DNA from 4 places in the Streptomyces sp. NPDC033216 genome. Region 2 is predicted to be linked to each of the others. Evidence: riboswitches for the same ligand, from Rfam matches in the RefSeq annotation. Region 2 holds a riboswitch; each other region holds the start of a gene.
The links. A riboswitch is a leader RNA that binds a small molecule or an ion and turns the genes downstream of it on or off. The one in region 2 is predicted to bind cyclic di-AMP.
Positions count from the first base shown of each region.

Region 1: it holds a riboswitch for cyclic di-AMP, as region 2 does, so the genes downstream of both, ACZ5Y0_RS30565 (M23 family metallopeptidase) here and ACZ5Y0_RS13505 (transglycosylase family protein) in region 2, are expected to answer to the same signal.
Region 3: it holds a riboswitch for cyclic di-AMP, as region 2 does, so the genes downstream of both, ACZ5Y0_RS07230 (M23 family metallopeptidase) here and ACZ5Y0_RS13505 (transglycosylase family protein) in region 2, are expected to answer to the same signal.
Region 4: it holds a riboswitch for cyclic di-AMP, as region 2 does, so the genes downstream of both, ACZ5Y0_RS16030 (M23 family metallopeptidase) here and ACZ5Y0_RS13505 (transglycosylase family protein) in region 2, are expected to answer to the same signal.

Region 1 is NZ_JBVIQK010000023.1:78,455-86,135, forward strand. It holds gene ACZ5Y0_RS30555 (dihydrofolate reductase family protein) at 1-458, shown strand, start outside; tRNA gene ACZ5Y0_RS30560 (tRNA-Met) at 524-597, shown strand; cyclic di-AMP (ydaO/yuaA leader) riboswitch at 914-1,071, shown strand; gene ACZ5Y0_RS30565 (M23 family metallopeptidase) at 1,081-2,097, shown strand; gene ACZ5Y0_RS30570 (PrsW family intramembrane metalloprotease) at 2,263-3,681, opposite strand; gene trmB (tRNA (guanosine(46)-N7)-methyltransferase TrmB) at 3,733-4,569, opposite strand; gene lhgO (L-2-hydroxyglutarate oxidase) at 5,044-6,282, opposite strand; gene ACZ5Y0_RS30585 (MFS transporter) at 6,334-7,681, opposite strand, start outside.
Region 2 is NZ_JBVIQK010000005.1:403,324-411,004, reverse strand. It holds gene ACZ5Y0_RS13525 (Ppx/GppA phosphatase family protein) at 1-711, opposite strand, end outside; gene ACZ5Y0_RS13520 (DUF501 domain-containing protein) at 840-1,418, opposite strand; gene ACZ5Y0_RS13515 (FtsB family cell division protein) at 1,459-1,938, opposite strand; gene eno (phosphopyruvate hydratase) at 2,121-3,407, opposite strand; gene ACZ5Y0_RS13505 (transglycosylase family protein) at 3,738-4,445, opposite strand; cyclic di-AMP (ydaO/yuaA leader) riboswitch at 4,449-4,631, opposite strand; gene ACZ5Y0_RS13500 (transglycosylase family protein) at 4,835-5,812, opposite strand; gene ACZ5Y0_RS13495 (cytochrome P450 family protein) at 5,992-7,290, opposite strand.
Region 3 is NZ_JBVIQK010000003.1:119,088-126,768, forward strand. It holds gene ACZ5Y0_RS07210 (aspartate aminotransferase family protein) at 1-1,117, shown strand, start outside; gene ACZ5Y0_RS07215 (helix-turn-helix domain-containing protein) at 1,194-1,823, shown strand; gene ACZ5Y0_RS07220 (DUF6126 family protein) at 1,820-1,942, shown strand; gene ACZ5Y0_RS07225 (tyrosine-protein phosphatase) at 1,967-2,764, opposite strand; cyclic di-AMP (ydaO/yuaA leader) riboswitch at 3,367-3,524, shown strand; gene ACZ5Y0_RS07230 (M23 family metallopeptidase) at 3,529-4,536, shown strand; gene ACZ5Y0_RS07235 (SGNH/GDSL hydrolase family protein) at 4,974-5,792, shown strand; gene ACZ5Y0_RS07240 (SIMPL domain-containing protein) at 5,907-6,689, shown strand; gene ACZ5Y0_RS07245 (TetR/AcrR family transcriptional regulator) at 6,697-7,317, opposite strand; gene ACZ5Y0_RS07250 (glutamate dehydrogenase) at 7,359-7,681, opposite strand, start outside.
Region 4 is NZ_JBVIQK010000007.1:119,645-127,325, forward strand. It holds gene ACZ5Y0_RS16025 (M16 family metallopeptidase) at 1-1,057, shown strand, start outside; cyclic di-AMP (ydaO/yuaA leader) riboswitch at 1,325-1,493, shown strand; gene ACZ5Y0_RS16030 (M23 family metallopeptidase) at 1,507-2,262, shown strand; gene ACZ5Y0_RS16035 (GntR family transcriptional regulator) at 2,450-3,142, shown strand; gene ACZ5Y0_RS16040 (HPr family phosphocarrier protein) at 3,393-3,674, opposite strand; gene ACZ5Y0_RS16045 (bifunctional acetate--CoA ligase family protein/GNAT family N-acetyltransferase) at 3,853-6,852, shown strand; gene ACZ5Y0_RS16050 (DUF5998 family protein) at 6,896-7,492, shown strand; gene ACZ5Y0_RS16055 (alkaline phosphatase family protein) at 7,492-7,681, shown strand, end outside.

The sequences.
Region 1 (7,681 bases), on a different contig from region 2:
TCGCCGCCGACCGGCACTGGCTGGCCCTCGCCTGCGAGCTGGCCGCAGCCTGCCCGCCGTCGCGGACCGCGTTCAGCGTCGGCGCGGTCGTGGTGGCGGGCGACGGCACGGAGCTGGCGCGCGGCCACTCCCGAGAGGCGGGCGACCCCGTCGTCCACGCCGAGGAGGCGGCCCTCGCCAAGATCGACGCCGCCGACCCCCGGCTGGCCGGCGCGACCGTCTACAGCAGCCTGGAACCCTGCGCCCGACGCGCCTCACGGCCGGCCCCGTGCGCCCGGCTCATCCTCGACGCGGGCGTGCGCCGGGTGGTGACGGCCTGGCGCGAGCCGGACACCTTCGTCACCGACGCCGACGGGAGCGGCCTGCTGGCCGCCGCGGGAGCGGACGTCGTCGTACTTCCGGAGTACGAGCAGCAGGCGAAGGCGCCGAACGGTCATCTGCTCCGACGGACCCCCTGATCGCCCCCCAGGTCCGACCGTGGTTCTGGGCGTCCCCCGCATGGCGTAGACTGGTGTCACACCGACGCGGGGTGGAGCAGCTCGGTAGCTCGCTGGGCTCATAACCCAGAGGTCGCAGGTTCAAATCCTGTCCCCGCTACTCAAGGCCGAAGGCCGGAATCCTGATCATGGGATTCCGGCCTTCGGTGCGTTCGGGGCCTGCCCCCTGCCAGGCCCGTCACGTTCGGTGATCGCTCGGGAGCCCTGTGCATAACATCTGAGTCACCATCAAAACCCGCGGTGACTCCTGAGGTTTCGCGACGGGCAGTCAACTCGCCCGCTTTTCACCGATCCTGGGGCCAAAGTCCAGGCCAGAAATGTTGTTGATCAAGCAGAACAGCTTGGAATCCCGTGCCCGGGTCTATTAACGTTCGATAACGCAGCGCGGTCGTCCCAGCCGGCACAAGAGTCGGCTCCGTGCGCACGCGTCGAATCCCGCAAGGGAACCGGGGAACCACCAACTTGGGGTGAATCGCGCCTAAGCCGCCGTACAGTCACGGCCGGTATACGCGCGTAGGAGACCTTCCTGCTCCGAACCCGTCAGCTAACCCGGTAGGCGACGGAAGGAAAGGAGTACGCCCGCGTGGCGTCCAACCGGCCTGCCCCAGAAGCCCCCACCGTGCCCAGCCAGCAGACCTTCGGCTACGGCGCCTACCGCAGCGATGAGGGCCCCTGGGAGGAATGGAACCCGACAGCGGACTCCATTCGCCCGGTGCGCGGCAAGCACCGCGTCGCCAAGCAGCGCGGCGGCCTCGCCCGCAGCTCCACCGTTCTCGGCGTCGGTGTCATAGCCGCCGTCGGCGGCGCGGGCATGGCCAGCGCCAACACCGGCAAGTCGCCGGTCTCCATCTCCATGCCGGACCTGCCCTCAGTGGGTTCCCTCATCTCGGACGACGACACCTCCGAGGAGGCGGCGCCCGCGCTCAGCACCTTCGGTGCCGAGACCGTCGCCGTCGACAGCGCGGCCGACGCCGGTGAGGCGCTGCGCAACCGGATCATGGCGCAGGCCGAGTCCCAGCAGACCCAGGTCGAGACCAAGGCGCAGGAGGCAGCCGAGGCCGCCGCGGCCAAGGCCGCCGCGGACGCCGCCGCCAAGGCCGAGAAGGAGGCCAAGGCCAAGGCCGAAGCCGCCAAGAAGAAGGCCGCCGAGGAAGCGGCGAAGAAGGCGGAGGCCGAGCGCCTCGCCAAGCTGGCCAAGCAGTACACGCTGCCGACCTCCTCGTACACGATCACCTCGACCTTCGGTCAGGCCGGCGCCTACTGGTCCTCCGGTTACCACACCGGCCTCGACTTCGCCGCACCCACCGGCACGCTCATCAAGGCCGTCCACGGCGGCACCATCACCTCCGCCGGCTACGACGGCTCGTACGGGTACAAGACCGTTCTCACCCTCGACGACGGCACCGAGGTGTGGTTCGCCCACCAGTCCTCCATCAGCGTCAGCGTCGGCCAGAAGGTCGCCACCGGCGACATCATCGGCCGCGTCGGCGCCACGGGCAACGTCACCGGCGCCCACCTCCACCTCGAGGTCCACCCGGGCGGCGGCGGCACCGGAATCGACCCGGCCGCGTGGCTGCGCGACAAGGGGCTCAGCCTCTGAGATCTCCCCGGGGGGACCGTGACCGGACCCCCCGAGGTCTTCCGGGAAGTGTCACGGGGGTCGGTGAGGTCTACGCCCGGATGTTTCCCGGATGTTCGTGGACCCTGGCCGGAGCCGCCCCGTGGGCGCCTCCGGCCAGGGCGTTGTCATCACGGCCCGCACCGCTCAGGACTGGTGCGGGCTGGACTGGATGTGCTGGACGTACGGGTACGGCGAGGCGTACGGGGTGTACGCGGCCTGCGGGTGGGGCCAGGTCTGTCCGGGGTACCCGTAGTAGCCGGTCGGGGGGTGCGTCACCCCCATCGGGTACCCGAGCCCTGGCCCGCCGTACACCCCGTGGACCGGCCGAGGCGCGGGCGCGGCCAGCCGGGACGCGTGCTCCAGCGCCGGCCGGGCCACCTCCTTGCGCCGCCACAACTCGTTCAGCAACTCCCGTTCCCGTGCGACGAAGTCGGCGCCGCCCCGTCCCTGGCGCCCGCGGTGCCGCAGGAACGCCAGAGACGTGGCGTAGGCCTCGTACTGCGCCACCTCCCGAGCCGCGGGCCTGCCCAGGTGCCGTCGGGCGTACTGCCGGGCCAGCCTGCGTGCCCGCATCGAGCCGAGGGCGTACGGCTCGGCCGGGCTGAGCCAGCCGGCGGCCGTGTAGGCGGGCAACTCGTCGCGCACGGTGCCCAGCTCCCGCTGGCGCGTCCACACCACCAGCCAGGTCAGCACCCCGAACGCGGGCACCATGAACGCCCCGTACACCGCGAAGAAGCCCCAGTCGCCGAAGGTCGCCGAGCCGTTCCACAGGGCGTGCATGAGCATCGCGAGCAGCAGGCCGCACAACGGGAGCACCACGCGCCGCACCCGCTGGTGCTCCCCGGACAGCGCGGCGACGCCGAAGCCTAGGCCGGTCAGGACCGTGAACAGGGGATGCGCGAACGGCGACATGACGACGCGCACGAAGAAGGTCGCGACGGTGACGGAGGCGATACCGCCGCCCCCGGTGAGCTGGTCGGTGCCGAAGGCGTTGCCGAGGTAGAGGATGTTCTCGGTGAACGCGAACCCGGTGGCGGTCGTCCCGGCGATCACCACCCCGTCGACGATCCCGGTGAAGTCCCGTCTGCGGAACAGGAACACGAGGAGGACGGCCGCCGCCTTGGCGGACTCCTCGACGACGGGCGCGATCACCGTGGCACCCAGGGTGTCGGCGTGGGCCGGGTCGGCCGTCGCCGTCGCTATCCAGCGCACCGCGAAGCTGTTGGCGACGATCGCTATCAGCGCCGCCGCGCACGCGCCCCAGGAGAAGGAGAAGACCAGATTCCGCCAGGGGCCCGGTTCCACCCGGTCCAGCCAGCGGAAGGCGGCCATGAGAAGCGGCACGGGAAGTATCGCGAGCCCCAGTCCGACCAGGAACCCCTCCGTGCCCGTCTGCTCACGGACGAGGGCGAGGATCACCAGCCCCGACAGGGCGAGCAGCGTGATCAGCGCGCCGTAACGGACCCACTTGTGCTGCCACCAGTGCGCGTGCCGCAGCACACCGCCCCCGGCCGGGCCGCCGGGGTGCGGGGGAAGCGGTGGGAACGGGGAACTGGTGGCCACGGCATCGACCCTAACGAGGGAGAGGACGGTGGTGGAGGGGATTACGGCCGGTCAGTGATCCCGGCGACCCTCGTGCTGTACGCGGCGGAAGAGCAGGTCGTTCACCACATGACCCTTGTCCAGTCCCTGTCCCTCGAAACGGGTCAGCGGCCGGAAGCCGGGGCGCGGCGAGAAGCCGCCGTCCGCCTGCGTGTTGACGAAGTCGGGGTGTGCGGTGAGCACCTCGAGCATCTGCTCCGCGTACGGCTCCCAGTCGGTCGCGCAGTGCACGAGCGCGCCCGCTCTCAGCCGGGTCGCGGCGAGGCCGAGGAACTCCGGCTGGATGAGACGCCGCTTGTGGTGGCGCTTCTTGGGCCAGGGGTCGGGGAAGTACACCCGCACGCCGTCGAGGGAGTCGGGGGGGAGCATCTCGCGGAGCAGGATGATCGCGTCACCGTTGCCCACGCGGACGTTCGTCAGGCCGCCCTGGTCCGCGAGGTTGAGGAGGTTGCCCTGGCCGGGGGTGTGGACGTCCACGGCCAGGATGTTCGTCTCCGGGTCGGCGGCGGCCATCTGGGCGGTCGCCTCGCCCATGCCGAATCCGATCTCCAGGACGACGGGGTTGTCGTTGCCGAACAGTTCGGCCAGGTCGACGCTGTGTCCGTCGATGTCCAGGCCCCACTTCGCCCACAGCCGCTGGAGCGCGTCGGCCTGTCCCGCCGTGACCCGGCTGCGCCGCGGTTGGAAACTCCTGATCCGCCGCTCGAAATGCGACCCGGCGGGGTCGGCCCTCGGACCGTCGGGAAAGCGGGGCTCTCCCTTGGCACGGGCACGGCGGACGGGCTCGCCGGGGTGGTGATCACCGGGGGCGGGCCGGGGCGGTTCTGGGGCACTCAACGAATCAGACACAGTGGGTCGATTTTACGGCCGGCGGAGAGGGGCCAGTCCGGTCGGCGGGGGTGCGGCCGGGGACCGGACCGGCGCCGGGCCCGCGGTGACCCGCGCGCGGGGGGCGCCGGCTCGCCGGTGCGCGGCTGTGCGAGCCCCGGCGATCAGGAGACCCGTCGGAAGGGCCGCACGCCGACGCTCGGCCGGGATGCCCGGGCACACGGCCGGCCCGTCCCGGTGATGGCCGGGTGTGCCGGTCGGCCCAGGGTCCCGCGGCAGCGCCGCTCCTGCCACGGCGCCCGCCGCGGCCCCGCCCCGCCATGGCCGTGTGTGCCGGCCCGGTGCGGTGGGTGCGCCGGGCGGGTCGACCGCGGTGGGGTGCGCGCCGGACGCCGGCACCCCGCGGACGCCCGGTCCCGCCTGCCACCCTGAGCGGCGCGGACGGGGGAGCGCCGATCACCGGCGCCCCGGACCACCGGGACCGCGGCCACCCGCCTACACCGGACCCAGCGCCTCCAGTGCCCTGTGGGCCACCTCCCGGCCGATCGGCAGGGACGCCGTCGCGGCGGGGGAGGGGGCGTTCAACACGTGGATCGCGCGCGGGGACCGTCGTATGAGGAAGTCGTCCACCAGGGAGCCGTCCCGCCGGACGGCCTGGGCGCGGACGCCGGGGGCCGCGCGGACCAGGTCCTGCGGCTCGACCGTGGGCAGCAGGCGGCGCACCTCCTCCACGAAGGCGCGCTTGGACAGGGACCGGTGCAGTTCCCCGGCGCCGTGGCGCCAGTGCCGGCGGGCCAGACGCCAGGCGCCCGGCCAGGCCGCCGTCGCCGCGGCCTCCCGCGGGCTTACCACCCGCCAGCCGTACCCCTCGCGGGCCAGGGCCGGGACCGCGTTGGGGCCGACGTGGACGCTGCCGTCCAGGCCGCGGGTGAGGTGCACGCCGAGGAAGGGGAAGGACGGGTCGGGGACCGGGTAGACCAGGCCGCGCACCAGGTCCTGGCGGGCCAGCTCGTAGTACTCGCCGCGGAAGGGGACGATGCGGACGTCCGGCTCGTCGCCGGTCAGGCGGGCGATCTCGTCGCAGTGCAGCCCGGCGCAGTTCACCAGGACACGGCCGCGGACGACGTCCCCGCGCGCGGTGCGGACGGCCACCCCGCGGTCGGCGCGCCGGTCGATCCGGACCACCCGCGCGCCGTAGCGGATCTCCGCGCCGGAGGCCTCGCCGAGCTGCCGGGCGACCGCGGTGAAGTCACAGGTGCCGGTGGTGCCGACGTGGATCGCGGCCAGGCCGGTGACCTCCGGCTCGTACTCCCTGATCTGGGCGGGGCCCAGCTCGCGGATCGCGATCCCGTTCTCCCGGCCGCGCTGGGCCAGGGCGTGCAGGCGGGGCAGCTCGGCCCGGTCCGTCGCGACGATCAGCTTGCCGGTGACGGCGTGCGGGATGCCGTACTCCGCGCAGAACTTGATCATCTCGGCGGAGCCCCGGACCGCGTAGCGCGCCTTGAGGGAGCCGGGGCGGTAGTAGATACCGCTGTGGATGACGCCGCTGTTGCGGCCCGTCTGGTGGCGGGCCGGGCCCGGTTCCTTCTCCAGCACCGTCACGCGGGTGCCCGGCGCGGCACGGCTGATCGCGTGCGCCGTCGACAGGCCGACGATCCCGCCCCCGATCACCAGCACGTCGCAGTCGTAGCCGATCGCCCGCACCCGCACCACCTCCCGGCCTCGATAGTGCACTGCGCCACTGACAATGCCTTCAAACCCAGGGGGACGCCACACGCGGCCGGCTCAGGCCGGCGTCATCAGCAGCGGCCGGGCCCGCTCGCGCAGCTCGACCACGCGCGGCTCGTCGCCGTACGGCTCCAGACGGTGCAGGAGGTCCTTGACGTACTCGGTGGTGCGGGCGGACGAGATACGGCCGGCCACCTCCACCGCCCGCACGCCCTGCGCGCATGCCGCGTCCAGATTGCCCGATTCCAGCTCGGCGACCGCCGAGACGACGAGCCGCAGGCCGTGCGAGCGCACGAACTCCTCCGTCGGCTGCGACAGGGCCTGCTCCGTGAAACGGCGTACCTGGCGTGGTGCCTTCAGATCCCGGTAGCACTCGGCGGCGTCGGCGGCGAAGCGGTCGTAGGAGTAGAAGCCGAGCCATGAGGGGTCGTTGTCGCCGTCGCGGGCCCGCTCCAGCCAGCTCTCGGCCGCCTTCAGCGCCGCGCCGGCGGCCTGGGCGTCTCCCGCGCGCGCGTGGGCGCGCGCCTCGACGAGGCGGAAGAAGCTCAATGTGCGGGCCGTGGCCAGGCCGCGGTTGCGCTCCAGGGCGGCCTGGGCCAGGTCGACGCCCTCGTCGCCGAAGCCGCGGTAGGTCGCCTGGAGGGACATGGAGGCCAGGACGTATCCGCCGAGGGGGACGTCGGCGGCCGCGCGCGCGAGCCGCAGCGCCTGGATGTAGTAGCGCTGGGCGGCCTCCTGCTGGCCGGTGTCGAAGGCCATCCAGCCCGCGAGCCGGGTCAGTTCGGCGGAGGCGCCGAACAGGGCGCGGCCGACCTCGTCGGAGTACGCGCCGAGCAGCAGCGGTGCCGCCTCCACCCGCAGGCACTCCGGCACCATGGACGAACGCCAGTCGCCACCCCCGTACTTGGAGTCCCAGCGCCTGGCGTCCTCGGCCGCCTCCCGCAGTTTCCGCACGTCGCTGTGGCCGACTTTGAGCGGTGCGCCGGGGGCCTCGGCGGAGTTCACCTCACGCGCCACCGAACTGTCGGCCGGGGTTATCAGCCACCGTGAGGCGGGCGTCGCGTACGCGCTCACCGCGAACGAACCGGCCAGTGACTGCCAGATGCCGCCCGAGCCGGCCCGGCGCCCCGCGAGGTCGAGCCGGTACAGCTCGGTCGCCGAGCGCACGGCCTGACCGACGTCCCTGGGGAAGGCCAGGCCGACTTCGGGCGCGGGATCCGCGTCCGCCAGCCCGATCTCGTGCAACGGCACGGGCCGGCCGAGCTTCTGGCCGATGGCGGCCGCGATGAGGTGCGGCGCGGCACCTTGCGGAACCATGCCCTTCGACACCCAGCGCGCCACCGACGTCTTGTCGTAGCGAAGCGTCAACCCGCGCTGTGCGCCGAGGTCGTTGACGCGACGCGCG
Region 2 (7,681 bases):
CCGCGAGTCGTACTCCGGCAGTTCCTGCGCGATCGCCGAGACCGTCGTGACCGAGCCGGCCAGACCCACCAGCGTGTGCGCCTCGCGCAGCGGGACCGTGCGCTCCGCGAGGTCCAGGGCCGCCTCGATGTCGGCCCGCATCGCCGCGATCTGCTCCTCCGTGGGCGTGTCGGTGACCGCCCCGCCCACGACCAGGTGCCGTTCGGTCATCCGCACGCAGCCGACGTCGACCGAGCGTGCCGCGCGCACCCGGTCGTTCCCGACGACGAACTCGGTCGAGCCGCCGCCGATGTCCACCACCAGATAGGGCTTCGTCAGGTCGTCACGGCCCGTCAGTTCCCTGGTGGCGCCGGTGAAGGAGAACTCCGCCTCCTGGTCGCCGGAGATCACCTCGGGCTCGACGCCCAGGATGTCCAGCACGCCGCGCACGAACTCGTCCCGGTTCTCGGCGTCGCGCGAGGCGGAGGTGGCCACGAAGCGCAGCCGCTCGACGCCGTGTTCCTTGACGACCGCCGCGTACTCCCGGCATGCGGCGAACGTCCGCTCCAGCGCCTCGGGAGCGAGCCGCCCGGTCCGGTCGACCCCCTGCCCGAGTCGCACGATCGTCATACGCCGGTCCAGCTCGACCAGTTCACCCGTTCCAGGGTGAGCGTCGGCGACGAGCAGTCGGATGGAGTTCGTACCGCAGTCGACGGCGGCGACGCGAGTCATGAGCGATCCCTTCTGGGCGGGGCGATCGGCCCCGTCCGGCGTTCGAGGCGGGGCCGGGCAGGCCGGAGCGGGGGCCAGGGGCGGCAGCCCCCGGGGGTGACAGGGAGAGGGGAGGGGCGGGGGAGAACTCACTCCCCCGCCGGCACCACACACGCTCCCTTGGACCACCACCGCGGCAGCATGCCGAGCGCCTCGTCCCCGAGCGGGTTCACCCCCGGCCCCGCTGCCAGGGAGTGGGCGACGAGAACGTGCAGACACTTCACGCGGTCCGGCATCCCTCCCGCGCTGGGAAAGTTCTTCAGCTCCTCGATCTCGTCCCGCCGCCGCACATAGTCCTCGTGCGCCGCGCGGTAGGCCGCCGCCAGCTCCGGATCGGTCCGGAGCCGTTCCGTCATCTCCTTCATCACGCCGTTCGCCTCCAGCGTGCCGATCGCCGAGTTGGCCTTCGGGCACGTCAGGTAGTACAGCGTCGGGAAGGGGGTGCCGTCGGGGAGGCGGGGAGCCGTCTCCACCACGTCCGGCTGGCCGCACGGGCAGCGGTGGGCGATCGCGCGCAGTCCGCGCGGCGGGCGTCCGAGCTGCTGCTTGAAGGCCTCGACGTCGGCGTCGGTGGGCTCGGTGCGGGGAGTGGTCGGCAGTTCGGAGCGCTTCAGCTCGGAGCGCTGTCCTCGAGGGGTGGTGGCCGGGTGACGGGCGGGCGTTTCCATGCCTGTACGAAAGTCTCTCTGTCAGTTCATCGGTCGCAGTTCATCGGTCGCCGGCGGCGTCGGACTTGTCGACGGCGTCCCAGACGTTCGAGTACCAGGGGCGGTCGGCGGCCCCCTGGTCGGCGCGGGACTGCTGGGCGGCGTCGGGGTCGATGACGATGTAGCCCGTCTCCCCCGGCATCACGTAGTGCAGCCGCAGCCGGATCTGCTGTTCGGCGTAGGCGTCGTCCTGCCAGCGTGCCTTGAGGTCGCGCAGTCGTTCCACCCGTTCACGGGTCTGCTCCCGCTCGCGCTGGAGATCGGCGATCTCGGCGCGCTGGGAGACGTACTGCCGCATGGGGTAGGCCAGGGCCACGATCAGCGAGCACAGGACGAGCGCGAGCAGGGCCGCACGGCCGGTGAGGCGGGAGCGGCGGGCCTGACGCCTGGTCTGGGACCGGTAGACCCTGGCGGCGGTCTGCTCACCGAGCAGTTTGATCCTGGTCGCGGTGGAGAAACGGTCCCGGTCCTTCACGGCCATGTCGTCCCCGCCTCCCGTCTCACACGTGCGTACGTCCCCGGACACGGTACGGGACCGGTACGGGGACGTACGTACGACTGGCTCGGGACGGGCCCTCAACGGCTCAGCCGGGCCGACTCGACCCTGTTCGGCTCAACCCTGTTCGGCTCAACCCTGTTCGGCTCGACCCTGTTCGGGTCGGCTCAGCCCTTGAAGCGGGGAAAGGCGCTGCGGCCGGCGTACACGGCGGCGTCGTCGAGGATCTCCTCGATGCGCAGCAGCTGGTTGTACTTGGCCACGCGGTCCGAGCGGGCCGGGGCGCCGGTCTTGATCTGGCCGCAGTTCACCGCGACGGCGAGGTCGGCGATGGTGACGTCCTCGGTCTCGCCGGAGCGGTGGGACATCATGCACTTGAAGCCGTTGCGCTGGGCCATCTCGACGGCGTCCAGGGTCTCGGTCAGCGAGCCGATCTGGTTCACCTTGACGAGCAGGGCGTTGGCCGAGCCCTCCTCGATGCCGCGGGCCAGGCGCTCCGGGTTGGTGACGAAGAGGTCGTCGCCGACGATCTGGACCTTGTCGCCCAGCTTGTCGGTGATGACCTTCCAGCCGGCCCAGTCGTCCTCGTACAGCGGGTCCTCGATGGAGACCAGCGGGTACGCGGAGACCAGCTCCTCGTAGTACTCGGTCATCTCGGCGGCCGAGCGGGACTTGCCCTCGAACTCGTACTTGCCGTCCTTGTAGAACTCGGACGCGGCGACGTCGAGCGCGAGCGCGATCTGTTCGCCGGGGACGTAACCGGCCTGCTTGATGGCCTCGAGGATGAGGTCGAGCGCGGCGCGGTTGGACTCCAGGTTCGGGGCGAAGCCGCCCTCGTCGCCCAGGCCGGTGGACAGGCCCTTGGTCTTCAGCACCTTCTTGAGGGTGTGGTAGACCTCGGCGCCCCAGCGCAGGGCCTCGGAGAAGGACTCCGCGCCGATCGGGGCGATCATGAACTCCTGGATGTCCACGTTGGAGTCGGCGTGCGAGCCGCCGTTCAGGATGTTCATCATCGGAACGGGCAGCAGGTGCGCGTTCGGGCCGCCCAGGTACCGGAAGAGCGGGAGGTCGCTGGCCTCGGAGGCGGCGTGCGCGACGGCGAGGGAGACGCCGAGGATGGCGTTGGCGCCGAGGGAGCCCTTGTTGTCGGTGGCGTCCAGGTCGAACATGGCCTGGTCGATCAGGCGCTGCTCGGTGGCGTCGTAGCCGACCAGCTCCGGGCCGATCTGCTCGATGACGGCCAGGACGGCCTTCTCGACACCCTTGCCCTGGTAGCGGTTGGGGTCACCGTCGCGCAGCTCGATGGCCTCGAAGGCGCCGGTGGAGGCGCCGGAGGGAACGGCGGCACGACCCGTGCTGCCGTCGTCGAGGCCGACCTCGACCTCGACCGTGGGGTTGCCTCGGGAGTCCAGGATTTCCCGGGCTACGACGACGTCGATGGACGGCACGAGCATCTCCTTCTTGGGATGTGACGCTGGTTGTGCGGGGCACGAGCGGGCCATGACGAGCCCTTGCTGAGCCTTGCGACTAGAGCCTAACCGCCTCGGGGCGTCGGTCGGCCGACCGACCGTCCCGTGGACAGGGAGACGGTACCCATTGTTTCCGTCCGGAACAAAGGGGGTGGCCCACAGAAGGTGGCCGACCCGAAAGGAAAACCCCGCTCCGGTGCGTACGGGGGAACACGCACCGGAGCGGGGAGACCGTGGGGACGGGGTCACCTCACGAGGCGTTCGGCGTGGCGGCCTCGGCCGTGAGGGGGCGGCGGTCCGGCCGGGGGCCGGATGTCACTTCAGGTGCAGCTGCTGACCCGGGTAGATGAGGTCGGCGTCCTGGACGATGTCCTTGTTCAGCTCGAACAGCTCGGCCCAGCCGCCCTTGACGCCGTGCGCCTGGGCGATGGAGCTGAGCGTGTCGCCCTCGACGACCTTGTACTCGCCGTCGCCCTTCTTGACCTTCTTGCCGGTCGGCGTGGTGACGGTCTTCTGGGACTTGGCGGCCGGACGCTCGGCGGAGCGGGAGGCGCTCTGCTGCTCGGTGGAGCGGGTGGTGGTCTCCGAGGAGCCGCTGGACGAGGAGCCGCCGGTGGACGAGCCGGCGGAGGACGAGCCGCCGTTGTACGCGGCGCCGGACAGGCCCACGCCGCAGACCGGCCAGGCACCCTTGCCCTGGCCCGCGAGGACCTTCTCGGCGATCTGGATCTGCTGGGACTTCGAGGCCTTGTCGGCGGTGGCGGCGTACTGCGTGCCGCCGTACGCGGCCCAGGTGGAGGCGGAGAACTGAAGGCCGCCGTAGTAGCCGTTGCCCGTGTTGATGGACCAGTTGCCGCCGGACTCGCACTGGGCGACCGCGTCCCATTCGGAGGCGGTGGCGGCGGAGGCGTTGCCGGCCGCCATGAGCGGGGCGGCTATGGCGACGCCGGTGACGCCGGCGAGCGCGGCGACGCGGGTGGCCTTGGACGGACGACGGTGCTTGCCCTTGGCGGAAAACAGCATGGTGGATCCCCTCACCGACGCCTGCGAGGTGAGCTGTCGGGTTCGGGCCGTGTGAGTTGCCCGGCCACTCGTCCCCGGGAGCACTGCTCCCCGGGAGGTGTGGCTTCACCCCAAGCCGCTCCGGTCAACTGCCCGGTACGGCACTTACCTTGGGTCCCCCGCTCCTGCCTACGGCGCTTACGCGACGACTGTTCCCGGGCCGCCACTGGCAGGATTCGGCGTTGCGGCGGCCGGGGCTCGGGTTGCCGAGCGGTCTCGACCGTAGGCACGCGCTCGGCGGAATTTCAAAGACGATCACGTCTTCTGAGACTCATCCCACACTTTCACCAAAGCGGACATTCGACGCGAAGCGTGACGTGAACTCCCGCTGCTTTTCCCGTTTTTCCGCCCTATTCCACCCCTGTGTCGAGCGTCTGACCGGCAGTGATGTTGTTCGGGTCGGCGCCGATGGCGCCCTTGTTCTCGTCGTAGAGCGCGCGCCATCCGCCGTCGAGGTCAAGGGAGTCGGCGATGGAGACGAGGGAGTCGCCCTCGCGCACGACATAGGTGCCGACGGCATGGCGGCCGGAGGAGGCGGTGGTGGTGCCGTCCGCCACGGTCTCCTCGGCGGTGCTCCCGCGGTGGCGGCCGGAGGCGAGGGAGCCGGTGTCGACCAGGTTCCAAGAACCCGCAGCCTGGACCGACTTGTCCGAGTCGTCCACTTCGGGAACGGTCGCGGCCGAGCCGCCGTCCGCCTTCGAGGTGCTCGCACCGGTGGGCGTCTCGGCCTTCGAGGAGCTGTCAGGCGTACCGGAGGAAGGGGACGAAGCGGACGGGGACGCCTTGTCCGTGGCATCCGTGGAGGATTCGGCCGACGGAGTGGCGGACTCGCCCGTGGAGCCCGAGGCGTTCGAGGGGCCGGACGAACCCTTGGACAGGTCGGACAAGCCGGACGTCACGGAGGAGTCGGACGAGTTGTCCGCCACGCCGGTGTCCAGGTCGCCCGCGCCGTTCTCCTTGCTGAGACCGGAGGTCAGCCCGCAGGTGCCCCAGGCGCCGACACCCTGGTCGGCGAGGACCTTCTGGGCTACGGATATCTGCTGGTTGCGGCTGGCCAGGTCGGGGCGCTCGGCGAAGTCGAGTCCGCCGTACGCCTCCCAGTCCTCCTGGCTCAGCGCCAGGCCGCCGTACTCGCCGTTGTCCTGGGCGGCGCTCCAGGAGCCGCCGGTCTCGCATTCCGCCACCGTGTCCCACACCGTGCCGTCGGCCGCGCTCGCGCCGGTGGCGCCCAGCAGCGGGATGGCTATCGCGGAGCCGGTCACGCCGGCCGCGACAAGGAGGGCCGGAGCCTGGCGGGGGCGCCGGTGTCGACCGTTCCCGGAGAGCATGCGGGGGCCTTTCTCGAGACAGCAGTGCCTGCGCGGCGGAGAAGCAGGGCGCCGCGCTGACAGGTGAACGTATCGGCAGACGATCACTTGTCACAAGTTCATGCCGCGCAGATCACGTGAAGATCACAGAGTCGAGGAATGGTCACCTTCGCCTCGTTCCTCGGGCACATGACGGACGGTCAGCGCGCGGCTGCGGCGGGTTCGCCGGAGACGAGCGGGGTGAACTCCACGGGCAGCGTGCGCAGTCCGCGCATGATGAGGCCGCCGCGCCACCTCAGGTCGGCTGGGTCCGCGGCGAGGCGCAGATCGGGCAGCCGGGTGAGGAGGGTGGCCAGCGCGGTCTGTCCCTCCAGGCGGGCGAGGGGGGCGCCCAGGCAGTAGTGGATGCCGTGGCCGTAGCCCAGGTGCTGGTTGTCGCGGCGGGAGAGGTCGAGGACGTCCGGGTCGACGAACCGCTCCGGGTCGCGGTCGGCGGCCGCCAGCACGACGAGGACGGGGTCGCCGGGGGCGATGTCCTGCCCGCCGACGGTGAGGGGCTCGGTGGCGAACCGCCAGGTGGCGAGTTCCACGGGGCCGTCGTAGCGCAGGAGTTCCTCCACGCCGCTCGCCAGGAGGTCGCTCTCGCCCGCGAACAGGGAGTCCTGGAGGCGGGCACGCTGGTCGGGGTGGGTGAGGAGGGCGTAGGTGCCGTTGCCGATCAGGTTCACGGTCGTCTCGAAACCCGCGAAGAGAAGGATGAAGGCCATGGCGGCGGCCTCGTTCTCGGTGAGGTGCTCGCCGTGGTCGGAGGCGCGGATCAGACCGGAGATGAGGTCCTCGCCGGGGGCCGGTTCGGCGGGCAGCTCCGCGCGCTTGCGGTGGATGAGGTCCAGGAGATAGCCGCGCATCTTCTTCACCGACCGTGCGACGCCGCCGCGGGGGCCACCGCCGTGCCGGATCATCATGCCCGCCCAGTCACGGAAGTCGTCCTGGTCCTCGCGGGGGACGCCGAGCAGGTCGCAGATGGCGTGGATGGGCAGCGGGAAGGCGAAGTCGTGGATGAGGTCGGCGGAGCCCCGCTCCGCGAACCGGTCGATGAGTTCGTCCGTCAACTCCTGGACGCGGGGCGCGAACTCGGCGACCCGGCGGGGCGTGAACGCCTTGCTGACGAGCCGGCGCAGCCGGGTGTGGTCCGGCGGATCGATGTTGAGCAGATGCGTCATCAGCTCGGCCTTGCGCTCACCGGGGATCCCGGTCTTGCCCTTGGCGTGCGCCGGCTCGTCGTGATGCGCCGGGTTCTTGCTGAGCCGCTGGTCGGCGAGGGCCTGCTTGGCATCGGCGTACCGGGTGACCAGCCAGGCCTCCACACCGCTGGGCAGCCGGGTGCGGTGCACGGGCGCGTGCTCGCGGAGCCAGGCGTAGGCGGGGTAGGGGTCGGTGGCGAACTCCCAGGTGAACAGGGCTGGCGGGGACGGCTCGGGTGCGGGCTGGTGGGTCACGCCTCGACGGTAGCCGGGATCGGGGCGGAGGCCGCGCCCGGCCTGGCGACGGAAGCCGCGGGGCGACCCTGCGCACCCGGACTCTCCCCTTACCCAGGTTCTCCCCGTGTCCAGGCTCTCCCCTCGTCCAGACTCTCCCCTTGTCCAGGCCCTCCCCACCCTGGCTCGCGGGATCAGGGCGGAGCCCCGCACGCTCCCGCCTCTCGCACCCGCCCGCAGGACCGGCCGTCCCGAGGGCGCCTCGATACGCGCGGTTGTCGGCCGGCACCGCGCCCGGGTCACCGCGACGACGCGGGCGTCCACGACGGGGCGGCGCGGCACCGGACCCCGTTCGCGGGTGTCTCGACCCAGGATCCGGCGAGCCGGTCGCGGTCCTCGGTCGGCCTCGACG
Region 3 (7,681 bases), on a different contig from region 2:
CGCCGACCTCACCCGCTTCGACTGCCAGCCGCTGCCCGGACTGCTGGCCGAGAGGCTCCTGGCCCACAGTCCGCACCTGGACCGGGTCTTCTTCGGCAACAGTGGGACCGAGGCCGTGGAGACGGCGCTCAAGTTCGCCCGGTACGCCACCGGGAAGCCGAGGGTCCTGTACTGCGACCACGCCTTCCACGGACTCACCACCGGCTCCCTGTCGGTCAACGGCGAGGACGGGTTCCGGGACGGCTTCGCGCCACTGCTGCCCGACACCGCCGTACCCTTCGGTGATCTCGACGCGCTGGCGCGCGAGCTGAAGAAGGGCGACGTGGCCGCCCTGATCGTCGAGCCGATCCAGGGCAAGGGGGTGCACGAGACTCCGCCCGGCTATCTGCGCTCGGCCCAGGAACTGCTGCGTCGGCACAAGGCGCTGCTCATCGCCGACGAGGTGCAGACCGGCCTCGGGCGGACCGGCGACTTCTACGCCTACCAGCACGAGGAGGGCGTCGAACCCGACCTGGTCTGCGTCGCCAAGGCGCTGTCCGGCGGCTATGTGCCGGTCGGGGCCACGCTGGGGAAGGACTGGATCTTCAGGAAGGTCTACTCGTCCATGGACCGGGTGCTGGTCCACTCGGCGAGCTTCGGGTCCAACGCGCAGGCCATGGCTGCCGGCCTCGCCGTGCTGTCGGTCATGGAGAACGAGCAGATCGTCGCGGGCGCCCGCGTGACGGGGGAGCTGCTGAAGGCGCGGCTGACCGCGCTGACCGACAAGTACGAGCTGCTCGCCGACGTCCGCGGCCGGGGCCTGATGATCGGCATCGAGTTCGGAAAGCCCCGGTCGCTGAAGCTGCGCGGCCGCTGGACCATGCTCCAGGCGGCCCGCAAGGGCCTGTTCGCGCAGATGGTGGTCGTCCCGCTGCTCCAGCGGCACCGCATCCTCACCCAGGTGTCCGGCGACCACCTGGAGGTGATCAAGCTGATCCCGCCGCTGGTCGTGGGCGAGCGGGAGGTGGACCGGTTCGTCGACGCCTTCACCGAGGTGATGGACGACGCGCACAACGGTGGCGGGCTGGTCTGGGACTTCGGACGGACCCTGATCAAGCAGGCGGTGGCCGACCGGTAGATGTTCACGTCCGCCCCGGATTTGCCTCTGAGGCAAGCAACTTGCCGCAGGGGCAATTTCCGGGCTGAATGGAGGCATGAGCCACCCAGCCTCAGAGCCCGGGTCCGAGCCCGGGCCGGCCCACGACCTGGGCGTCGTCGCGCCGCGACTGCGCGCCCTGCGCCGTCGTGCCTCCCTCACCCTGGAGGCCGCGGCCCGCGCCGCCGGACTGTCACCGGCCCACCTGTCCCGTCTGGAGACCGGGCAGCGCCAGCCCTCGCTGCCGATGCTGCTCGCGCTCGCCCGTGTCTACGGTACGACCGTCTCCGAACTGCTCGGCGAGACGGTCGCCGACCGGGACGCCGTCGTGCGTGCCGCCGACATGGAGCCCACCCATGCGGGCGGCTGGACCTACCGGCAGTCCGGCGCTCCGGGGCGGGGCATGCAGGCGCTGCGCGTGCAGGTGCCGTACGGCTCACAGGGCGACATCGTGCGGGTGCATCCCGGTGAGGAGTGGCTGCACGTCCTGCGCGGACGGCTGCGACTGCGCCTCGGCGACACCACCCACTTGCTCGGGCCCGGCGACAGCGCGCACTTCGACTCGCTGACCCCGCACCGCATCGCCGCGCAGGACCCCGACGGTGTCGACCTGTTGTTCGTCCACACCCTGTTGCAGAGCCCGACGGCCGCGCTGTGCCTCGGCCCCACCCCTGGAGAGACGCCATGACCGACATGGAGGAGAAGTTCCCTCGGAGCCTGTGGATCCGGCTGATCATCTACATCGCGGTGGGACATGTCTTCGCCGGGTTCCTCTGGCTGCTGTTCGAGATCGGGGCCAAGCAGTAGACGCGGGGCACCGAGCGTGCCACCTCAGTCGAGCAGACGCTCCCGGAGCCGCTCGCGGGTCCGCGGGGTCAGACCGAGGCCCTGCCCGAGGTAGGCGTCGACACCGCCCCAGGTCTCCTCGATGGTCTCGAACGCGGCCGTGAGGTACTCGGCGCGGGCGTCGAAGAGGGGGCTGAGCAGCTCCATGACCTCGGGGGAGTACGTCTCGGCGGAGGTGCCGCTGCGGCGTACCTTGTATCGGCGGTGCTTGGCGTTGGACTCCAGGTAGTCCGCCAGGATCGCCTCGCGCTCCACGCCCACCGCCAGCAGCGTCACGGCGATGGACAGGCCCGCGCGGTCCTTGCCCGCCGCGCAGTGCATCAGCGCCGGGACGCTGTCCTCCGCGAGCGAGTGCAGTACGAGCGAGTGCTCGCCCGTGCGCTCCTTCACGATCGAGCGGTAGGAGGCGATCATCCGGCCGGCCGCCCTGCCGTCGCCGAGGATCTCGCGCAGCAGGTCGATGTCGCCGTCGCGGACCATCTTCCAGAACTCGGAACCGTCCGCCGGGTCGGAGAGCGGCAGGTTCACGTTGCGCACCCCCGGCAGCTCGATGTCCGGGCCCTCCAGCTTCTGGTCCGCCGCGTTGCGGAAGTCGAAGACCGTGTGCAGTCCGAGCGAGGAGAGGAACGCGGCGTCCTCGTCGGTGGCGTGCGCGAGATGCCCGCTGCGGAAGAGCACGCCGTGGCGTACCCGCCGGCCGTCGACGGTCGGCAGACCGCCCACGTCACGGAAGTTCCGCACTCCGGCCAGCTGGGGCTCGGTCGACGGGATCTGCTGCGTCACGGGGGCTCCTCCCGGTCCTCGGTCCCGGCAGGCGCGGCTCGGCATGGCCACCGGAACATTTCCTCGACCATACGACATGGATGCCCGGGGCAAACGGTCCTCCACAAGGGCCTTCGGCGGTCGCGGGACGGCCGGCGGGGACGCCGGGTTCGGGGCGGGCAGGCTCGATCCGACAGCGACGTACGAATGCCGTGAAACGGGCGAAGTCCGCCGTGGTGCGATGGTGTCGCGCCATGGATCGCGCACCGGGCCGCCTGGTGACCTTGATGCGATGGTTATCCGTCTGCGTCACATGTGGGAGTTCTGTCCGAATTGGATCCTTCATTCCAACTCGCTGTGGAATAGGAGACTCTGGGGGACCGTCACGTGATCAGCGTCATATTCGTGACCCTGAGTCGTTCGTCATGCTCACGTAATACGGCTGTTTCTCAAGGAAATTAATGGGAAAGCCGGCATCTCAATCCACGGAGGGTGACGGGCAGTCCCCTCAGGGGATCAAGCCAATGGCACGGGGAGTACAACCTTCGCTTGTCCCTGTGCGTCTCGGTCGCTTACGTTCCACACCAATCCGGACGGACGCCCAATCCTGCCGCCGCCCGGAGCCCGCACACTCACCCGTGAACGGCAGGAGCGGGGGACCCACAGGCAGTACCGCCTGTTCCGGTTCCCGGAACGGCTAGGGGTAAAGCCGCGCCTCGGCGCGGCCGGACATCTCCAGTCCGCACCCGACAGCTCACCTCGTAGGCGCCGGAGAGGAATTCGTCATGCCCGCCAAGGGTAAGCACCGCCGTCCGAAGCCCCAGCGCTTCACCCGTTCCATCGCCGCCGCCGGAACCGGCGGCGCCGCGCTCGCCCTCCCGCTCATAGGGGCCACCGGTGCGCACGCCGCGCCGTCCCAGTCGGCGGCGCAGTCGCTTTCCCCCGTTTCCGCCGCTTCCTCGCTCTCCTCCGTTTCGGAAGAGGCCGTTCAGGCCGTTCCCGTGGCGCAGAAGTCCGCGAAGTCCGCCAGGACCTACACGGTGCGGTCCGGCGACTACCTCTCGAAGATCGCGGACGAGCAGAACGTCAGCGGTGGCTGGACCCGGCTCTACGCGGACAACCGCGAGGCCGTCGGCGACGACCCGTCGCTGATCCACCCGGGCCTGAAGCTGTCGATCGGCGAGCGGGCCGCGACCGGCACGAGGGGCGCGACGGGTACGACCAAGTCGCCGTCCGCATCGTCCGGTTCGTCCTCCTCGTCGAAGCAGTCCACGGGCTCCTCCGCGAAGTCGTCCTCCTCGGACTCCGCGAAGTCGTCCGCGTCGAAGTCGTCCCCGTCGAAGGCGTCCGTCACCCAGGCCGCCGGGAGCACCACCGCCGCCACCGGCTTCTCCCTCCCGGTGGCCGGTGCGACCGTCGGCACCCCGTACAAGATGGCCGGCAGCATGTGGTCCAGCGGTTACCACACGGGTGTCGACTTCGTCGTCCCGACCGGCACCTCGCTCAAGGCCGTCGGCGCGGGCACGGTCGTCTCCGCGGGCTGGGGCGGCGCGTACGGCAACCAGGTCGTCATCAGGCTCTCCGACGGCTTCTACGCCCAGTACGCCCACCTGTCCTCGCTCTCCGTCTCGGCCGGCCAGTCCGTCTCCGCCGGTCAGCAGGTCGGCCTCTCCGGCGCGACCGGCAATGTGACCGGCCCGCACCTGCACTTCGAGATCCGTACCGGTCCCGAGTACGGCTCGGACGTCGATCCGGTCGCCTACCTCCGCTCGCACGGCGTCTCCGTCGGCTGACGTACCGCTGGAATTCCCCGCCTGACACGCCACCGAAGGCCGGACCCCCCTCCCAGAGGGTCCGGCCTTCGGTGTTTCCGCCGCCGCCCCCGCCGCGGCTGTCGCCGCCGCTGCCGCCGCCGGTGTGGCTGTCGGTGGCGACCGCGCCGCACCACGTCCGCACCGTCTCCGACGGCTTCGGTGCCGTCGACGCCGAGCCGCCCCTCGTTCCAGCACCGGACGGTGGGGCCGAAGCCGCACACGGCCGGGCACTTCGCCGACCGCACGATCCCGAGCCGTGTCCGGATCAGCGGCTTCCGGGGGTGTCTCGCGTCGGCGCGAACGAGGGCGGCCGTATTCCCTGATTGGCCAAGTCTTTAGGAGTGGCTTATCTCACCGTCCGTCAACTCCTGCCTACGGTCGCGTAGGTCACATTCGAAGGTGAATCATGAACGGTTGTGGCAGACGATTCGAAGAATGACAACAGCTCAGCGATCGGGTCGTACGTGGCGGTGGGGGACAGCTTCACCGAGGGCGTCGGCGACCGCGGCCCCGACGGGGCGTTCGTCGGCTGGGCCGACCGGTTCGCGGTGCTGCTCGCGGACCGGCGGCCCGAAGGCGACTTCAGGTACGTGAACCTCGCGGTGCGCGGCAAGCTGCTCGACCAGATCGTGGCGGACCAGCTTCCGCGAGCGGTCGAGCTGGCGCCGGACCTGGTCTCCTTCTGCGCGGGCGGCAACGACATCCTCCGGCCCGGCACCGACCCCGACGAGGTCGCCGAACGCTTCGAGCGGGCGATCGCGGCCCTGACCTCCGCGGTCGGCACCGTCATGGTGACGACCGGGTTCGACACCCGTGGCGTCCCCGTGCTCAAGCATCTGCGCGGCAAGATCGCCACCTACAACGGCCACGTGCGCGCGGTCGCCGACCGGTACGGCTGCCCGGTCCTCGATCTGTGGTCCCTGAAGTCCATCCAGGACCGGCGGGCCTGGGACGGCGACCGGCTCCACCTCGGCGCGGAGGGGCACACACGCGTGGCGTTGCGTGCCGGTCAGGTCCTCGGCCTGCCGGTGCCCGCCGACCCCGAGCAGCCCTGGCCGCGGCTCCAGCCGCGCGGCACCCTCGAGATCCGGCGCGACGACGTGCAGTGGGCGCGCGAGTACCTGGTCCCGTGGATCGGGCGACGGCTGCGCGGGGAGTCGTCGGGTGACCACGTGACCGCCAAGGGCACGCTCTCACCCGACGACATCAAGATGCGGATCGCGGCGGTGGCGTAGCCCGAAGGGGGTGCGGCCGGCGGTTCCCGGGCCTCTGCCGGTCGCTCGACCAGTGAGGTGAGCGCGCGGGAGTGGTGCCCTCGCCGGGCCCGTTCCGGATGCTGGGATGACCGCATGCCCCGCTCCCGCACGCCTCTCGCCTCCACTGCCCTGTTCGCCGGTACGTCCGGCAGGGCGTCGCGCGCCGTCGCCGCGGCCGTCGTGACGCTGCTCGCCCTCGGGCTGCCGGCCGTCGCGGCGCCCCACGCGGCCGCCCGGCCCGCCGGGGCGGTGGTCGTGCCCGGCCCCGCCACCGTCACCGTGACCGGCGAGGGCGCCGCGAGCGCCCGACCCGACCTCGCGGTCGTCGGCGCCGTCGTCGAGGCCACGGCCGAGACCCCGCGGACTGCGCTGGACACGCAGTCCCGGGCCGCGACCGCCCTGCTCGACGCCGTCCGCCGCCAGGGCGTGGCCGAGCCCGACATCCGTACCGAGAACGTCTCCGTGACCCCGGTCCACGACTACCCTGAGGGCGCTTCCCGGCTGAGGGGGTACCAGGCGGCGCAGGCCTTCTCGGTGGTGGTCCGTGAGGTGGGCAGGACCGGGGCGGTCCTCCAGGCGATCACCGACGCCGCCGGGGACGCGGGCCGCGTCGACTCGGTGACCTTCGACGTCTCCGACCCCGCCCCGCTGCTGGCGCGCGCCCGCCGGGCAGCGCACGAGGACGCCCGCACCAAGGCGGTCCAGTACGCACGGCTCAGCGGCCACCGACTGGGCCGCCTGGTCTCCCTGAGCGAGGACCCGACCGGCCGTCCGCGCCCGGTGCCCCCGGCCGCCGACACCTCCGGTGTGGTCCCCGTGGCGCCGGGCGTCATCCGCGCGACGGCGACGGTGACGGCGGTGTACGAACTCGACTGATCCGGCCTCAGCGCTCCTCGGCGCCCGACGTCCGTGCCGCCAACCCGAGTTCCCGGGCCAGCGCCTCCTCCACCCATTCCTGCGCGCGGCTCCGGGGCACGGCGCCGTCGTAGGACGTGAGCTGTACGGCGAGGCCGTCGAGGAGGGCCGTCAGGCGCAGGGCCGTCCCGGCCGGGTCGGCACAGCGGAACTCGCCCGCGGCCACCCCCTCCGCGATCACCTCGGCGAGCGCCGCCTTCCACCGCCGGTCCAGGTCACGGGCGACGTCCCGAAGGGCCGGTTCGCGCAGCGACACAGCCCAGCCCTCGATCCACAGCCGCCAGCCCTTGGCCGACCCGGTGGGGGCGTACCAGCGCACCGCCGACCGCAGCCGGCGCAGCGCGGTCGTCCGGCGGCCGAGCAGTTTGCGCAGCCGGGCCAGATCGCCTTCGGCGGCGTAGGCGAACGCGTCGGCGACGAGCCGTTCCTTGGTGGAGAAGTGGTAGAGCACCAGCGCGTTGCTCACGCCGAGCGCCGAGGCCACGTCGGCGATCCTGACCGCCGCCACGCCCCGCGCCTCGATCTGCTCGATGGCCGCGCGCAGCATCTCCTCGCGCCGCTCGGCCACACTCAACCGGACCCTCGCCACGCCGTCACCCTACACAGGGCCCACCACCTGCGACGACGCCGTCAGCGGTGCCGGCCGTAGCGCTCCGCGATGATCGGCAGCCGCTGCTCGGCGATCGCGTGCGCGGCCTGGCGAGGGGTCGTTCCGTCGGCCTCCGCGCGCTCCAGCACGAGTTCCACGAGGGCGCGCATCGAGCGGCGCGTGTGGGCGAACGCCTCCCCGGCGTCCGCGCCGATGTCGCCGAACAGGGTCCACCACCACCAGGCGTTCGTCCCGGAGTTGACGACGACGTCCGGCAGCACGCTCACCCCGCGCGCGTGCAGCAGCCTCTCCGCCTCGGGCAGGACCGGCATGTTGGCCGCCTCGGCGATCCAGCGGGCGGTGA
Region 4 (7,681 bases), on a different contig from region 2:
CCTGGAGGTCCCGGCCTCCCGCCTGGCCAAGGCCCTCGGCCTCGTCGCGGATGCCCTGCGGGCGCCGGCGTTCGCCGACAGCGAGGTCGAGCGCCTCGTCCGCAACCGCCTGGACGAGATCCCGCACGAGCTGGCCAACCCCTCCCGGCGCGCCGCCAAGGAACTCTCCAAGGAACTGTTCCCGGCGACCGCGCGCATGTCGCGGCCGCGCCAGGGCACCGCGGAGACAGTCGAGAAGATCGACTCCGCCGCCGTACGCGCCTTCTACGAGAAGCACGTCCGTCCCGCCACGGCCACCGCCGTCGTCGTCGGCGACCTCACCGGGCTCGACCTCGACGCGCTCCTCGGCGAGACCCTCGGCGCCTGGACGGGCTCCACGGCCCAGCCGAGTCCGGTGCCGCCGGTGACCGCCGACGACACCGGACGGGTCGTCATCGTGGACCGCCCCGGCGCCGTCCAGACGCAACTGCTGATCGGCCGCATCGGCGCCGACCGGCACGCGCGCGTGTGGCCCGCGCAGGTGCTCGGCACGTACTGCCTCGGCGGCACTCTCACCTCCCGGCTGGACCGCGTCCTGCGCGAGGAGAAGGGCTACACCTACGGCGTGCGCGCCTTCGGCCAGGTCCTCAGGTCCGCGCCGGACGGTTCGGGCGCCGCGATGCTCGCCATCAGCGGCTCCGTCGACACCCCCAACACCGGTCCCGCCCTGGAGGACCTGTGGAAGGTGCTGCGCACCCTCGCCGAGGGCGGCCTGACCGACGCCGAACGTGACGTCGCCGTGCAGAACCTCGTCGGTGTGGCACCCCTGAAGTACGAGACGGCCGCCGCCGTCGCGGGCACGCTCGCCGACCAGGTCGAGCAGCATCTGCCGGACGACTACCAGGCGACGCTGTACCAGCAGCTCGCCGCGACCGGCACCGTCGAGGCCACCGCGGCGGTCGTGAGCGCCTTCCCGGTGGACCGCCTGGTGACGGTCCTGGTCGGCGACGCGGCCGCGATCAAGGCGCCGGTCGAGGCCCTCGGCATCGGTGAGGTGAAGGTCGTCCCCGCCGAGTAGCAAGGCGAAGGGGGAACGCGAAGCGGGATCGCCGAGTAGGAACGCGATGTGGCGACGCGGAGCGGCAACCGCGACGCCACGCGCGCGCAGGGAGCCCTGGTTGACGGATGTGTCACCAGGGCTCCCTGATGTCCGATTTGAGAGAGAGGCTGCCTGTCTGCCCTGTGGCATGCGCTACAAAAGCCGCGTTCCGTTTGGGTATTGACGACCCCCGCGTCTACTTTCAATCGGGCTGTTCGTCAGGCAGTGCGCCGCGCCCGCGGCACCGGACAGTCATCGCCGAGTCCCCGCATGGCGCGAGCCAGGGGAGCCGGGGACCCAATGAGGCAGTCCCTGGGGTGAATCGGACGCCCGCGCGTGTGCGCGAGGGGGTCCGTAGGAGACCTTCCTGCTCCGAACCCGTCAGCTAACCCGGTAGGCGAGAGGGAAGGAAAGGACCGCTCAACTTCATGGCGTCCACTTGCGCCACCGGGAAGCACCGTCGTCCCAGCCGGATGAAGCGCACCACCGCCCGCGTGGCGGGCATCGCGGCGCTCACCACCACCGGCGTCATCGGCACCGTCGCCTCCAGCCCCGCCCTGGCCGCTGAGACCCCCGTCGAGCAGACCGGCCTCATCCCGGTCGTCGCCGTGGGCGACACCGTCGCCGAGCGCATCGACGACCAGGCCGCCGCCCAGAAGCAGGCCGCCGTGGTGGAGGCCGAGCGCAGGGAGGCCGCCGCCCGGGCCGCGGCGAAGGTCGAGGCGGAGCGCGAGGCCAGGGTCCGTGCCGCCCGCGCGGCCGAGCGCCAGCGCCTGAACACCTTCGTCTCGCCGATCAGCGGCTCCTACGTCTCCACCGGCTACCGGTCCGGCGGCTCCCTGTGGTCCTCCGGCAGCCACACCGGCATCGACTTCCACGCCTCCACCGGCACCCCCGTGCACGCGGTGGGCCTCGGCACCGTCGTCGAGGCCGGCTGGGGCGGCGCCTACGGCAACCAGGTCGTGATCCGGATGAACGACGGCACGTACACCCAGTACGGCCACCTCTCGTCCATCGGAGTCTCGGTGGGCCAGAAGGTCGCCCCGGGCCAGCAGATCGCCCTGTCCGGCGCCACCGGCAACGTCACCGGCCCGCATCTGCACTTCGAGGCCCGCACCAGCGCCGAGTACGGCTCGGACATCGATCCGGTCGCCTACCTCCGCCAGCACGGCGTGCGCATCTGACGACGTTCGGCGCAGAACGTGATCGCCCCGGCCCTCGTGGCCGGGGCTTTCGTCGTTTCACGGAACGTGCTGTCAAAAAATATCCCTGGATTCCGGCCCCCCATCGGAAATTCCCGCTGATTGCAATAGAGTCACGGAGCACACGTCAATCGTCGACGTTTCACGGTGATTAAGGCGGAGGTCGGTCATGCGTATTCCGGCGCACTCGGTGTGCACGGCCATCCGGGACGACATCGTCGCGGGTGTCTACGAGCGCGGCAGCCGCCTCACCGAAGAACTCCTCGCGCGCCGCTACGGCGTCTCGCGCGTCCCCGTCCGGGAGGCCCTGCGCACGCTGGAGGCGGAGGGCTTCGTCGTCACGCGGCGGCACGCGGGCGCGTGCGTCGCCGAACCCTCCGAGCGGGAGGCCGCCGACCTGCTGGACATGCGCATGCTCCTGGAACCGCTCGGCGCCGCCCGGGCCGCCCGACGACGCACCGAGGGGCATCTCAAGGTGCTGCGCGGCCTCGTCCGGCTGGGCCAGGAACGTGCCAGGCGGGGCAGCGGCGAGGATCTGCGCTCCCTCGGGGGCTGGTTCCACGAGACCCTCGCACAGGCCTCCGGCAGCCACGCCCTGACCTCGACGCTCACCCAACTGCGCCACAAGATTTCCTGGATGTACGTGGTGGACGCGCCGACCAGCCCCGTGGAGTCCTGGGCGGAGCACGGCGCGATCGTGGACGCCGTGGCGCGCGGCGACGGAGAGCGCGCGCGGGCCGTCACGGCGCTGCACGCCGAGCGCGCGACCTCCGCGCACCGGCTGCGCTTCTCGGGCGGTCACCGCCGGGACCGTGTGAGGACTTCGCAACACGTCGTAAACATGTCCGGCCTGCGGCATTAACACAAGGGCCGTATACAAAGAAGGCAATTCGGCGGAGGGGCGTTTCCGCTGCCCTTTTCCGACGTGCCTCCGCATTTGAGGCGGCGCGCCCTTCCCGTGTCGCTCGCGTGCTCTTCGCGGGTCCGCGCATGATTTCCGGCCCGCCTCCGAAAATGTCACCCGGTGCCGGAAACAGCGGCCGGAAACAGCGGAGCCGCGCCACCCGGAAGCGGGCGACGCGGCTCGGTACCTGCTGTGGGCGACAGTCGGCTCAGACGGTCTCGGGCAGCTCCTCGAGACCCTCGGCGACCAACTTGGCCAGCCGGTCGAGAGCGGCGTCCGCGCCCTCGGCCTCGGAGGCGAGGACGATCTCCTCGCCGCCCTGGGCGCCCAGGCCGAGGACGGCCAGCATGGAGGCCGCGTTGACGGGGTTGCCGCCCGCCTTGGCGATCGTCACCGGGACGCCTGCGGCCGTGGCGGCTCGGACGAAGATGGAGGCGGGGCGGGCGTGGAGGCCCTCGGCCCAGCCGACGTTGACGCGGCGCTCAGCCATGTGATGCTGCCCTTCACTGTTTCAGGTTGTCTAGACCAGTGTTCCACACGTGAAGCGTGGGAGGGACGGCCCGTGTGTCCCGTCCCCTACGGCCGTCGGATCGCGGCCTCGATCCGACCTCCGTCCCACCACAGACTGCCTCGCGCCGTTGTCGTACGCGAGCCGTACGCTGGGCCCCATGCAGAGCGCGTCGGACCGCCACGAGTACCCCGCCCACTGGGAGGCCGACGTGGTGCTGCGCGACGGCGGCACCGCACGCATCCGCCCCATCACCGTCGATGACGCCGAGCGCCTGGTCAGCTTCTACGAGCAGGTGTCGGACGAGTCGAAGTACTACCGCTTCTTCGCGCCCTACCCGCGACTGTCCGCGAAGGACGTCCACCGCTTCACGCACCACGACTTTGTGGACCGGGTGGGACTCGCGGCCACGGTCGGCGGCGAGTTCATCGCCACCGTACGCTATGACCGCATCGGCGCCGACGGCATGGCCGCCACCGCGCCCGCCGACGAGGCCGAGGTCGCCTTCCTCGTGCAGGACGCCCACCAGGGACGGGGCGTCGCCTCCGCCCTTCTCGAACACATCGCGGCCGTCGCGCGCGAGCGCGGCATCCGACGGTTCGCCGCCGAGGTGCTCCCCGCCAACAACAAGATGATCAAGGTGTTCACGGACGCCGGCTATACACAGAAGCGCAGCTTCGAGGACGGCGTCGTCCGCCTGGAGTTCGACCTCGAACCCACCGCACGCTCCCTGGCCGTGCAGCGTGCGCGGGAACAGCGCGCCGAGGCCCACTCCGTACGGCGGTTGCTGGCGCCCGGATCGGTCGCCGTCATCGGCGTCGGCCGTACCCCCGGCGGCGTCGGCCGAAGCGTCCTCGGCAACCTCCGGGAAGCAGGCTTCACCGGAGACCTGCACGCCGTGAACAAGGCGTTCCCCGAGGGCCTCGAAAAGCTCGACGGCGTGCCCGCGCACCGCTCGGTGCGCGACATCGACGGGCACGTCGACCTCGCGGTCGTGGCCGTCCCGGCCGAACGCGTGCCCGAAGTCGTCGCCGAGTGCGGCGAACACGGCGTACAAGGACTCGTGGTCCTCGCCGCCGGATACGCCGAGAGCGGCCCCGACGGTCGAGAGCGCCAGCGCGAACTCGTGCGGCACGCGCGCGCGTACGGGATGCGGATCATCGGGCCCAACGCCTTCGGGCTCATCAACACCTCTCCGCGGGTACGGCTGAACGCATCGCTGGCCCCCCAGATGCCGCGGCCCGGCCGGATCGGCCTGTTCGCCCAGTCCGGCGCCATCGGCGTCGCCCTGCTGTCCCGGCTGCACCGGCGCGGCGGCGGCGTCACCGGCGTCACGGGTGTGTCGACGTTCGTCTCCTCCGGCAACCGCGCGGACGTGTCCGGCAACGACGTCCTCCAGTACTGGTACGACGACCCCGACACCGACGTCGCCCTGATGTACCTGGAGTCCATCGGCAACCCGCGCAAGTTCACCCGTCTCGCGCGCCGTACGGCGGCGGCCAAGCCGCTGGTGGTGGTCCAGGGCGCCGGTTCCGCCCCCCAGGGCCACGCCGTACGCGCCACCCGGCTGCCCCACGCCACGGTGTCGGCCCTGCTGCGGCAGGCCGGGGTGATCCGTGTGGACACCATCACCGAACTGGTCGACGCGGGCCTGCTGCTGGCACGCCAGCCGCTGCCACGAGGCCCGCGCGTGAGCATCCTCGGCAACTCCGAGTCACTGGGTTTGCTGACGTACGACGCGTGTCTCTCCGAGGGCCTGCGCCCGCAGCCGCCCCTGGACCTCACCACCGAGGCGTCGGCGGAGGACTTCCACGCCGCCCTGGCCCACGCCCTGGCCGACGAGACGTGCGACGCGGTCGTGGTGACCGCGATCCCCGCGATCGGCGAGGCGTCCCCCGGCGACGCGGAACTGGCGCAGGCGCTGCGCTCGGCCGCGGCCGCCGGCCCCGCCAAGCCGGTGCTCGTGGTGCACGTGGAACTGGGCGGCCTCGCGGAAGCCCTCTCGGCCGCGACGAGCACGGCCCCACGCGCGCGTACGACGGCGCCGGACCCGGGAGCGGCCGACACCGGGACGGGCAACGGGAGCGACACCGGGGTGACGGGAGCCGAGCCGACCGAGGCCGGAACCACCCCGCCCGCGACGAGGGCCGACGCGGCCCCTACCGGGACACCGGCGACCGGTGCGACGGCCACCGGACCGACCGGGCCCGGCCGCGCGGCGACCGCTCCGACGACGGGCGGCACGCCCCCAGCGCCGCCCGCCGATCCCGCCGGGCGGCCGGAGGCCCCCGAGGGTGCCCACCTCATCCCCGCCTATCCCGCCGCGGAGCGTGCGGTCCGCGCCCTCGCCGAGGCCGTGAAGTACGCGCAGTGGCGGCGTGAGGCGGCCGAACCGGGCAGGGTGCCCGAGCACGAGGACATCGACGAGAAGGGTGCCGCCGAGCTGATCGGCAGGCTCCTGGCGTGCGGGCAGGGCCTCACCCTCGGCACCGACGAGACCTGCGACCTGCTCGGCCGGTACGGCATCCCCGTCCGGCGCGCCATCCCCGCGCCCAGCCCGGACGCGGCCGCACAGGCCGCCGGCGCCCTCGGCTACCCGGTCGCCCTCAAGGCCACCGCCCCCCACCTGCGCCACCGCGCCGACCTGGGCGGCGTCCGCCTCGACCTGGCCGACGAGGAGCAACTCCGGCGGGCGTACGCCGAGTTGACCGAGCTGTTCGGCACCCCGCAGGAGCTGCGCCCCGTGGTCCAGGCGATGGCTCCCCGCGGGGTGGACACCGTCGTCCGGGCGGTCATCGACCCCGCGGCCGGAGCCGTACTGTCCTTCGGGCTCGCCGGGGCCGCCTCGCAGCTGCTCGGTGACATGGCGCACCGGCTGATCCCGGTCACCGACCGGGACGCCTCCTCCCTGGTCCGGTCGATCCGGACGGCACCCCTCCTGTTCGGCTGGCGCGGTTCGACGCCCGTCGACACACCCGCCCTGGAGGAGCTGCTGCTCAGGGTGTCCCGCCTGGTCGACGACCACCCCGAGGTCGTCACGGTCACGCTGGAGCCGGTCGTCGTCGCCCCGCACGGCCTGAGCGTTCTCGGCGCCTCCGTCCGCCTGGCGCCCCCGCCCGCCCGCGGCGACCTCGGCCCGCGGACGCTCCCCGCCTACTGAAGGGGCCGTGACCGGTCCCTCGCAGTCAGTGGGTCCCCGTAGGATGGAGGGCATGGCCAAGACCAGTACGACGACCCAGGGGCTGCGTGCGGCGATCGAGCGCAGCGGCTACTACCCGGCCCTCGTGGCCGAGGCGGTGGAGGCCGCCGTGGGCGGCGAGCCCATCCGGTCGTACCTGGTCCACCAGGAGACCACGTTCGACCAGAACGAAGTGCGCCGGCATGTGACCGTGCTGGTCCTCACCGGCAACCGCTTCATCGTCAGCCACACCGACGAGCAGGCCGCCGACAGCACCTCGCCGACGCCGTACGCCACCACCTCCACCGAGTCCGTGAAGCTCGGCCGGATCTCATCGGTCGTCCTCAGTCGCGTGGTCGCCAACCCGGAGTCGTACACGCCGGGCAGCCTGCCGCGCGAGGTCGTGCTGACGATCGGCTGGGGCGCGGTCTCGCGCATCGACCTGGAGCCCGCCGCCTGCGGCGACCCCAACTGCGACGCCGACCACGGCTACACCGGCAGTTCGACTGCGGACGACCTCAGCCTGCGCGTCAGCGAGGCCGGGGACGGCCCGGAAACGGTGCGTCAGACCCTCGCCTTCGCCCAGTCGCTCTCCGAGGCGACCGCGGATCTGACCGCGTAATGGCTCAGCCCGCCGTCTGGGACGACCCGGAACCCCTCGCCGTCTCCTCCGCACCCGTCCCCGAGTACGGCTCCGGCTCGCTCGCCGACCTGCTGCCCACGCTGGCCGCCGGCATGGGCGTCCCGGGCACGACCGCGGCCATCGCGGAACTGGCCCCGGCCGACCGCAACTGCGTCTTCCTGATCGACG